DNA from 4 places in the Pseudomonas sp. PL-6 genome. Region 2 is predicted to be linked to each of the others. Evidence: riboswitches for the same ligand, from Rfam matches in the RefSeq annotation. Region 2 holds a riboswitch; each other region holds the start of a gene.

Region 1 (2,190 bases), 700 kb from region 2:
GCCAGCAAGGACAGGTGCGAATCGCCGGTGCACAGGATCACCAGCTCGGCCGGGGTCTGGCCGAGGTCGGCGATGCTGTCGGCCGGTAGCTGGGCGCCGGGCTGGGTGCGTAGAAGGTGCATCAGAGGTCCCGATAAATCGCCGGCAAGCCGGCTCCTGCGGGATGTGTAGGAGCCGGCTTGCCGGCGATCACCATCAAACCAGCGCCGCTTGCAGCTCGGCTTCGATGGCCGCGCGGTCGAGCTGCTGGCCGATCAGCACCAGGCGGCTCAGGCGCGGCTCGTCGGCCTGCCAGGCGCGGTCGAAGTGGCGGTCGAAGCGCTGGCCGACACCCTGGACCAACAGACGCATCGGTTTGCCAGGGATGGCGGCGAAGCCCTTGACCCGCAGGATGCCGTGTTTGCCCACCGCGTCCTTCAGCGCGGGCAGCAGGCGCGCCTCCTCGGCTTCGGGTAGTTCCACGTGGAACGAAGCGAATTCTTCGTGATCGTGGTCGTCGTCTTCATCGTCGTGATGGGTGCGGCGGCTGTCGATATGCAGCTCGGTTTCGCTGTTCAGGCCCAGCAGCACGTCCAGCGGCAGCTCGCCGCCGTGCGCCTCGATCACCTTGATCGCTGGCGGCAATTCCTCGGCCACCTCCGCGCGCACCGCGGCCAGCGCCTCGGCGTCGAGCAGGTCGGCCTTGTTGAGGATCACCAGGTCGGCGCTGGCCAGCTGATCGGCGAACAGCTCGTGCAGCGGCGATTCGTGGTCGAGGTTGGGGTCGAGCTGGCGCTGCGCGTCCACCTGCTCGGGGAAGGCGGCGAAGGTGCCGGCCAGCACAGCCGGGCTGTCGACTACGGTGATCACCGCATCGACGGTGCAGGCGTTGCGGATTTCCGGCCAGTTGAAGGCCTGCACCAGCGGCTTGGGCAGGGCCAGGCCGCTGGTCTCGATCAGGATATGGTCCAGATCGTCACGCCGCGCCACCAACTCGCGCATCACCGGGAAGAACTCCTCCTGTACGGTGCAGCACAGGCAGCCATTGGCCAGCTCGAAGACGCGGCCCATGGCCTCTTCCTCGCTGCAGCCGATGGCGCACTGCTTGAGGATCTCGCCGTCGATGCCCAGCTCGCCGAACTCGTTGACGATCACCGCGATACGGCGCCCCTCGGCGTGAGCCAGCAGATGGCGCAACAAGGTGGTTTTGCCGGCACCGAGAAAACCGGTGACGATGGTGACGGGCAGTTTGGCGAGGGTTTTCATGGATGGCCCCGTGGCGACGATAAATTCGGCGGACGGGGACGGGCAGACAGGCAGGCAGGCGCGAGCGTGCTGGCCGCGTCGGATCACCCCGTCCGAACAGTTGGCTGACGAAACGAGGCAGGTCTCCTGGCTCACGGGTTGCGCGGCGCGCATCCCTTCACCTTCCCGCCGGTTGGCAGTGGTCTAACGAAGGGCATAACCGTTTACAGTTGCGGGGGCAGCCAGGGCATCGACCCTGTTCCCTCTTAGCTTCCCGGCGGCACTGCCGGGAAGAACCTCGAACGCGAGAAGGCTACGCAGGCCGCGGCGCTCGGTCAATCGCGGTTGACCGGTGGGGGGCGCCATGTTGAGCTACGCCGCCACTCAGCCCGAATACCGCTTATGCTGCCCGCCTCTTCCACATGCCGCTCAGCATCGCCGCCGCAGGTCGTGGCCGGACTGGGCTGCCGCCGTGGCTGCAGCCTGGACGAGCTGAAAGCCCTGCTTATCCACAGCCTGAGCCAGCATGAGCTGACTGTGGATAACCTGGCCGGATTGGCCAGCATCGCCCACAAGCGCGAGGAAACGGCACTGCAGGAACTGGCCGAGCAGCTGAAGCTGAGGCTGCAGTTCTTCAGCAGCGAAGAACTCGCGCCTCAGCAGTCGGCCACCGGCGGCAGCGCCCTGGTCCAGTCCGTCACCGGCAGCCCCGCGGTGGCCGAGCCCTGTGCCCTGGCCCTGGCCGCCCGCCTGGGCGCCACGCCTCGTCTGCTCGGCGAGAAAAACCGCACGGCCAACGCCACCTGTGCGCTGGCCACTTTCGAGAGAGAGCCCGCAGCATGACCGTCTACTTTATCGGCGCCGGCCCCGGCGACCCCGAGCTGATCACCGTCAAGGGCCAGCGCCTGATCCGTTCGTGCCCGGTGATCCTCTACGCCGGCTCGCTGGTGCCCGAAGCGGTGCTGC
Region 2 (2,190 bases):
CGCGCAGTTGCACCTCGTAGGTCTTCGAGCGCTCGGGGGCCAGGTTCGGGTTGCCGCCATAGAACGAGCTGGTGGGGAAATACAGGTCGTTGAAGGTGGGCGCGTGGAAGCCCTCGCCGTAGCTCAGCAGCAGTTCGAGACGCTCGCTCAGGTCCAGGCTCAGTGCCGCGTTCCAGGTGTTCTCGCTGCCGAACTGCTGGTTGTCGTCGTGGCGCAGGCCCAGCTCGGTGGCGAAGCCCTCGCCACGGAAGCGGTGCTGGACGAAGGCGGCCCGGTTCCAGCGCTCGGTCTGGCTGAACTCGCTGTCGCTGCCCAGGCGGTCCTCGTACCAGTCGAGACCGAGCAGCAGCTGCTGGGCGTCGCTCAGTTGCAGGGTGTTGAGCCAGCCCGCGCTGTCGCGGTAGGTGTTGTACTGATAGTTGTTACTGGCGTTCAGCGGGTCGCGGTTGTCGCTCTTGTCCTCGCCGTGGCCGAGCTCCAGGCGACTGCTCCAGCGCTCGGCGAGCTGCGCCTCGAGATGGGCGGCGGCAGTGGAAACGCTGAAGCGCTCGCTGGGGTTGCCCGGCACGAAGCTGAACAGGTCGTCGTACTCGCTCTCGCCATGCTGTTCGAGCAGGCTCAGACCGCCTTCGAGGCGTTCGTTGAAGCGGTGCTGCAGGCTCAGGTTGAAGGCCTTGCGGCGCAGGCCGTCGTGGTCGCCGTCATAGCCGCGAGCGTCTGCTGAGCGGTCGAAGCCGGCGCGCTCGACCAGGCTGGCGCCGAGGTCGAAGCGCGTGCGCTGGTCGCCGCCGGACAGTCCCAGGCTGCGTTCGAAGGTCTGCTGGCTACCGGCGGCCAGGCGCAGGCGCGGTTGCAGGCCGGCCTCGCCCTGGCGGGTGAAAATCTGGATCACTCCGCCGATGGCGTCGGCGCCATACAGCGCCGAACGTGGGCCGCGCACCACCTCGATGCGCTCGATCTGCTCGGGGCTGAGGAATTCCAGGCGGGCCAGGCCGCTGGCGGCGGCATTCAGACGCACGCCGTCGACCAGCACCAGAGTCTGGTTGGCGTTGGCGCCACGCAGAAACAGGCTGGTCAGGCTGCCGCGGCCGCCGTTCTGCACGATGGATACGCCGGGAACGCGGCTGAGCAGATCGGGCACGCTGCTGACCTGCAAACGCTCGATATCCGCCCGCTCGAACACCGTGGTGGCGGCGGTGGCCTGGGCTTGCGGTTCGGCCAGGCGCCCGGAGGTGATCACCAGCGGCTCGGCGGCGTAGGGTTCGGCGGCCAGGGCGAGGCCGGGCAGAACGGCGATGGCCAGGGCCAGGGGGGACAGTTTCATCAGGGGTATTCCTCAAAGGTCGGCAGACGTTCGAGGAGGGCAGGGGGCAAGCGCGCGCAGGGCGGCGCTTGACGGTGCGGCCCTCCGCAACACCAGTCGCACCGCCGGGGCCGGTCTCCGGGCTCACGACCCCGGTCCGCCTTCCCGGGAATACCCAGTGGCCGTGGACAAGGTGCAGGCTTGCGGCCTGCCGTCGATTACCGTTGCGGGGGCAGCGTCGGGATTGCCCGGATGGGCGCACCGACTTCCCGTTTCACGCCGTGTTAGCGGCGCACCCTGGCGGAACATGCAATGCCGCGCACCCTAGTGCGCGGCGGGATGAATGACAAGCAAGGTCCGCTCATTCAGCGATGAGCGGGTCTCATGTTCAGGCGGGCAACTGGGCCAGTCGCGTGCGCACCGCGGCTTCGATGCCGGCCTGGTCGAGGCCGCATTCTTTGAGCATCTGCGCCGGCTTGGCGTGTTCGACGTAGTAGTCGGGCAGGCCCAGCTGCAGCAGCGGCTTGACGATGTTCTCGGCGGCGAGGAACTCGCCGACCGCGCTGCCGGCGCCGCCCATCACCGCGTTTTCCTCGATGCTCACCAGCAGCTCGTGGCTGGCCGCCAGTTCGCGCAGCAGGGCGGCGTCCAGCGGTTTGACGAAACGCATGTCGACCACCGTGGCGTCCAGCGTCTCGCCGACCTGCAGCGCCTCGGCCAGTTGCACGCCGAAGGCCAGCAGGGCGACGCGACGGCCCTGGCGACGGATCAGGCCCTTGCCGATTTCCAGCGGCGCCAGGCCTGGGTCGATGGTGGCGTTGGGGCCGCTGCCGCGCGGGTAGCGCACCGCCGCCGGGCCGTCGAACAGGTAGCCGGTGGTGAGCATG
Region 3 (2,190 bases), 1.5 Mb from region 2:
CGGCGATGTGCTCCTCGCTTGGCGTGTGGAAATGGAACTGCACCAGGCGGTAGGGCTCGCCGTCGATCTCGACGCCGCCGGCATTGGCCAGGTTCACCTGGACGGTGTGGCCGTTGTTCACTACCTCCGCTGGGCTGGCCTGGTAGTCGAACATGATGCGCGGCAGGGAGGCTCGCGTGGCATCGCGGATGTCGATCGGCGATTGGGCATGGCCAATCGCGCAGGTTTCGTAGCCTGGGGCCAGCTGGGACCAGTGTGCGGGGCCCTCCTTGCCCTGGTAGTTCCAGTGCGGTTGCTGCTCGGCAGCCATGGCGCCGGTTGCGAACAGGGCTGTCAACGCGACGATCAGGGGTTTCTTCATATACGCTCTCGTTACCGGATGATGGATCTGCGGGCTCGCGTGATCTGCAGTCGGCGCGGGTGCAGAAATACTACGATTGCCTTGTAATAAATGGTTACACATGCCCGCGCGCAACGTGACGGTTGCCGCACTGGCGGGGAAGCGAGCGCCTCCAGTCAGCATCTGCTCAGCCAGCGAGGCGCTCCTGCCGCGGATGCCCCTCAGCCGTCGCGCCGCGAGCGACAGATCAGTGACAGACCCGGCTCTGGCGGGTTCCGAATCTCGCCGAGGAGCCTGGTGCGGGCGCGGTTGAGAGCGGGCGCTGTCTTTTGTCCGTGCGGCCGGGTAAGGTGGCCGCCGATGGTTTCGGCCCCAGGGTCGGATGAAAAGGGAACAGGGTGCGGCGCCGCGTCGCCAATGCCCTGGCTGCCCCCGCAACTGTAAGCGGCGAACGACGCCCATATGCCACTGGCCCACAGGCCGGGAAGGCGGGCGAAGTGTCGAGCCGCGAGCCAGGAGACCTGCCATCGCCGTCGGGCGCTTGCGCCCATCCCCTCCATCCGGATCGTCGCGCGGTGGGCGCGACCAAGGAACCCTTATGCATATCGAACCCGGCGTCGTCGAAGGCGCCAAGATCCTGCTCAGCTACGCCACTGCCGTCACCGGCCTCGGCCTGACCGCCAAACTGGCCCGCGATGCCATCCGCGACAACGGCGGGGTGGTCGCCCTGGCGCTGCGCAGCCTGTTGACCACCGCCCTGGTGTTCTGCTTCTTCGAGGTCTTGCCGCGTCATCCGGTGGGCGTCTCGGAGGTCCACCTGATCCTCGGCTCGACCCTGCTGCTGCTGTTCGGCGCCGGCGCCGCGGCCATCGGTCTGGCCGTCGGCCTGCTGTTGCAAGGGCTGCTGTTCGCCCAGTTCGACCTGCCGCAGTACGGCATGAACGTCACCACCCTGCTGCTGCCGCTGTGGGGCATCCAGCTGCTGGCCAAGCGCATCGTCGCGCCGGGCACCGCCTACGTGGATCTCTCCTACAAGCAGGCGCTGGCGCTGTCGACCGCCTACCAGGGCGGCATCGTCGCCTGGGTGGCGTTCTGGGCCTTCTACGGTCAGGGCTTCGCCGGCGACAACCTGGCGGCGGTGGGCAGCTTCGGCCTGGCCTACATGAGCGTGATCCTGATCGAGCCGCTGATCGATCTGGGCGTGCTGGCCGCGGCCAAGGCGCTGGCGCGTTTCAGCCAGGGCCCGCTGTTCAACGTGCGCCTGCATCAGGCCGCCTGACCCGCAACGCTACTTGCGGCGCTGCCAGATCATCTTGCCGGTATTGCTCTCGGTGACCAGGTACGGGTCGCTGAAGCGATAGTAAGCGGCGGGCTGGTAGTCGGCGGCGCCGTCCAGGCGCACCTGCAGCACGCCGTTGTCGCTGCGCCAGCGGCCGCGGTACTGCAGTTCGCCCGGGCTGTTGAAACTCCAGTCGCTGCCGCCGCCGGCCGCCAGGCTCCATTGTGCGACGCTGCCGTCGGCGCCCAGCTGCAGGGTCAGCAGGGTGGTGAAGGCGGCGAAGCTGGCGCCGCCGCTGTTGATCTGCTTCTCGTGAATCCAGGTGCCGATCAGCGCCGGGTCCAGGCGTTTCGCCGCGACTGGCGCGTCGGCCGGCGCGCCACGCTGGAACAGCGCCTGGCGCTCCAGCACCTGGCCGTTGCGCGGGTCGCGCGCGGCGATGCTGACGTTGAGCATGGCGTTGGCGTAGGTGGCGTTCATATTGGCGATCACCAGCCCGGACTGCGGGTCGCTGATCTCGGCGCGCAGCAACTGGCCGTCGTAATGACCCTTGAGGTTCAGGCGCAGACGC
Region 4 (2,190 bases), 980 kb from region 2:
CGCCATTTGCCTGGCCGATGCCATGGGGCCGCAGGGCCAGCTGATCTGCTGCGACCTGCCCGGCGACTACCACGCCACCGCGCGCCGCTATTTCGCCGAGGCCGGTCTGGCCGAGCGTATCCAATGGCGTATGGGCCCGGCGCTGGACAGCCTGGCGGCGCTGGAGGGTGAAGGGCAGGGCGACTTCGACCTGATCTTCGTCGACGCCGACAAGGCCAACTACCCGACCTACCTGGAGCAGGCGCTGCGCCTGTTGCGCCAGGGCGGCCTGCTGCTGTTCGACAACACCCTGTGGAGCGGTCGGGTGTTGCAGCCGCAGCCGGACAGCGCCGACACCCGCGCCATTCAGGCGCTGAACCGGGCGCTCAAGGACGATGCGCGCGTCGAGCTGTCGCTGCTGCCGCTGGGCGACGGCCTGACCCTGTGCCGCAAGCGCTGAGCCGCCGTGGCCGACGCCATCCGCCTGCCGCCCCAGCCCGACGCCTGCGAACTGTGCGCGCGGTCGGTGGCGCTGACCCGTCACCACCTGATCCCCAAGGCCCTGCACGACAAGGCCTATGTGCAGAAGCGCTATCCCCGCCACGAACGCATCACGGCCACGCTCTGGGTCTGTCGCGCCTGCCATAACCAGATCCACCGGCTGTTCAGCGAGAAGGAGCTGGCACTGAGCTACAACAGCCGCGAAGCGTTGCTGGGCGACGAGCGCTTGCGCGGCTTCGTCGAGTGGCTGGCGCGCAAGCCGGCCGGCTTCGTCCCCCGCCACTGAGTCGCGCCGGCGTTGACGGGCGAGGCGGCCAGCCTCTACCCTGCGCGCCTTGCTTCAGGTGCCCGACGCCAAGCGCGTACGAGGTGAAACAGGGAAGCCGGTACAGAATCCGGCGCTGCCCCCGCAACGGTAGGTGAGTCAAACGCCGCTCTATTGCCACTGTGCTTCGTGCATGGGAAGGCGCGGCGCTAGCCCGCGAGGCTCGCTCACAAGCCCGGAGACCGGCCTGCTGCAGTCCACGGCATCGCGGAGGGCGTTGTCTGGCGTGCGGGCTCGCCTTCCCGGTGGCCTGCGCGCGCCGTTCTCCGCCTGCCTTGTCCAGCCCACTGTGTTCGGGAGCGCAACGATGCCGCCACGCCAGCTTGCCAGTCGTGCACGGCGGCCCGCGCCCGGATGCCCGCAGACCAGGAAACTTCGATGAGCGAATCGGCTGATCGCGACGCCCGGCACCAGGCGCGCATGGCGCGCAAGAAGGCGCTGATCGACGCGAAGATCGCCCAGGCCCAGGACCAGTACGGCCTGCTGCTGGTGCACAGCGGCAACGGCAAGGGCAAGAGCAGCAGCGCCTTCGGCATGGTCGCCCGCGCCCTCGGCCACGGCATCAAAGTCGGCGTGGTGCAATTCATCAAGGGCGCCGCCAGCACCGGCGAGGAGGCCTTCTTCCGCCGTTTTCCCGAGGAAGTCAGCTACCACGTGATGGGCGAGGGCTTCACCTGGGAGACCCAGGATCGCCAGCGCGATATCGCCAAGGCGGGCGAGGCCTGGGCCGTTGCGCAGCGCCTGCTGAACGACGAGGGCGTCGGCCTGGTGGTGCTGGACGAGCTGAACATCGCCCTCAAGCACGGCTATCTGCAGCTCGCTGCCGTGCTCGCCGATATCCAGGCGCGGCCGCTCTCGCAGCATGTGGTGGTGACCGGGCGCGGCGCCTTGCCGGGGATGATCGAGGCGGCCGATACGGTGACCGAGATGGGCCTGGTCAAGCATGCCTTCAAGGCCGGGGTGAAGGCGCAGAAGGGGGTGGAGTTTTGACCTCGCGCCAGTGCCCGGCGCTGCTGATCGCCGCGCCAGCCTCGGGGCAGGGCAAGACCACCGTCACCGCCGCCCTGGCGCGCCTGCACAGCCGTCAGGGTCGGCGGGTGCGGGTGTTCAAGTGCGGCCCGGATTTCCTCGACCCGATGATCCTCGCCCGCGCCAGCGGCGCGCCGGTGTACCAGCTCGACCTGGCCATGGTCGGCGAGGCGGAGAGCCGCCGCCTGCTCTGGCAGGCGGCGGGCGAGGCCGAGCTGATCCTGATCGAGGGGGTGATGGGCCTGTTCGACGGCCAGCCCTCGGCGGCCGACCTGGCGCGGCAGTTCGGCGTGCCGGTGCTGGGGGTGATCGACGGTTCGGCCATGGCCCAGACCTTCGGCGCCCTGGCCCATGGC

Evidence for each region. A riboswitch is a leader RNA that binds a small molecule or an ion and turns the genes downstream of it on or off. The one in region 2 is predicted to bind cobalamin.
Region 1: it holds a riboswitch for cobalamin, as region 2 does, so the genes downstream of both, cobW (cobalamin biosynthesis protein CobW) here and ACW9UL_RS19880 (TonB-dependent receptor domain-containing protein) in region 2, are expected to answer to the same signal.
Region 3: it holds a riboswitch for cobalamin, as region 2 does, so the genes downstream of both, ACW9UL_RS03525 (energy-coupling factor ABC transporter permease) here and ACW9UL_RS19880 (TonB-dependent receptor domain-containing protein) in region 2, are expected to answer to the same signal.
Region 4: it holds a riboswitch for cobalamin, as region 2 does, so the genes downstream of both, cobO (cob(I)yrinic acid a,c-diamide adenosyltransferase) here and ACW9UL_RS19880 (TonB-dependent receptor domain-containing protein) in region 2, are expected to answer to the same signal.

What each region holds. Positions count from the first base shown of each region.
Region 1 is NZ_CM134189.1:23,826-26,015, reverse strand. It holds gene cobN (cobaltochelatase subunit CobN) at 1-122, opposite strand, end outside; gene cobW (cobalamin biosynthesis protein CobW) at 196-1,245, opposite strand; cobalamin riboswitch at 1,345-1,540, opposite strand; gene ACW9UL_RS00135 (cobalamin biosynthesis protein) at 1,675-2,067, shown strand; gene cobM (precorrin-4 C(11)-methyltransferase) at 2,064-2,190, shown strand, end outside.
Region 2 is NZ_CM134189.1:4,562,571-4,564,760, reverse strand. It holds gene ACW9UL_RS19880 (TonB-dependent receptor domain-containing protein) at 1-1,324, opposite strand, end outside; cobalamin riboswitch at 1,416-1,618, opposite strand; gene dxs (1-deoxy-D-xylulose-5-phosphate synthase) at 1,692-2,190, opposite strand, start outside.
Region 3 is NZ_CM134189.1:794,206-796,395, forward strand. It holds gene ACW9UL_RS03520 (carbonic anhydrase) at 1-361, opposite strand, end outside; cobalamin riboswitch at 685-883, shown strand; gene ACW9UL_RS03525 (energy-coupling factor ABC transporter permease) at 939-1,619, shown strand; gene ACW9UL_RS03530 (hypothetical protein) at 1,629-2,190, opposite strand, start outside.
Region 4 is NZ_CM134189.1:3,582,099-3,584,288, reverse strand. It holds gene ACW9UL_RS15175 (O-methyltransferase) at 1-439, shown strand, start outside; gene ACW9UL_RS15170 (hypothetical protein) at 446-766, shown strand; cobalamin riboswitch at 806-1,010, shown strand; gene cobO (cob(I)yrinic acid a,c-diamide adenosyltransferase) at 1,184-1,795, shown strand; gene ACW9UL_RS15160 (cobyrinic acid a,c-diamide synthase CobB) at 1,792-2,190, shown strand, end outside.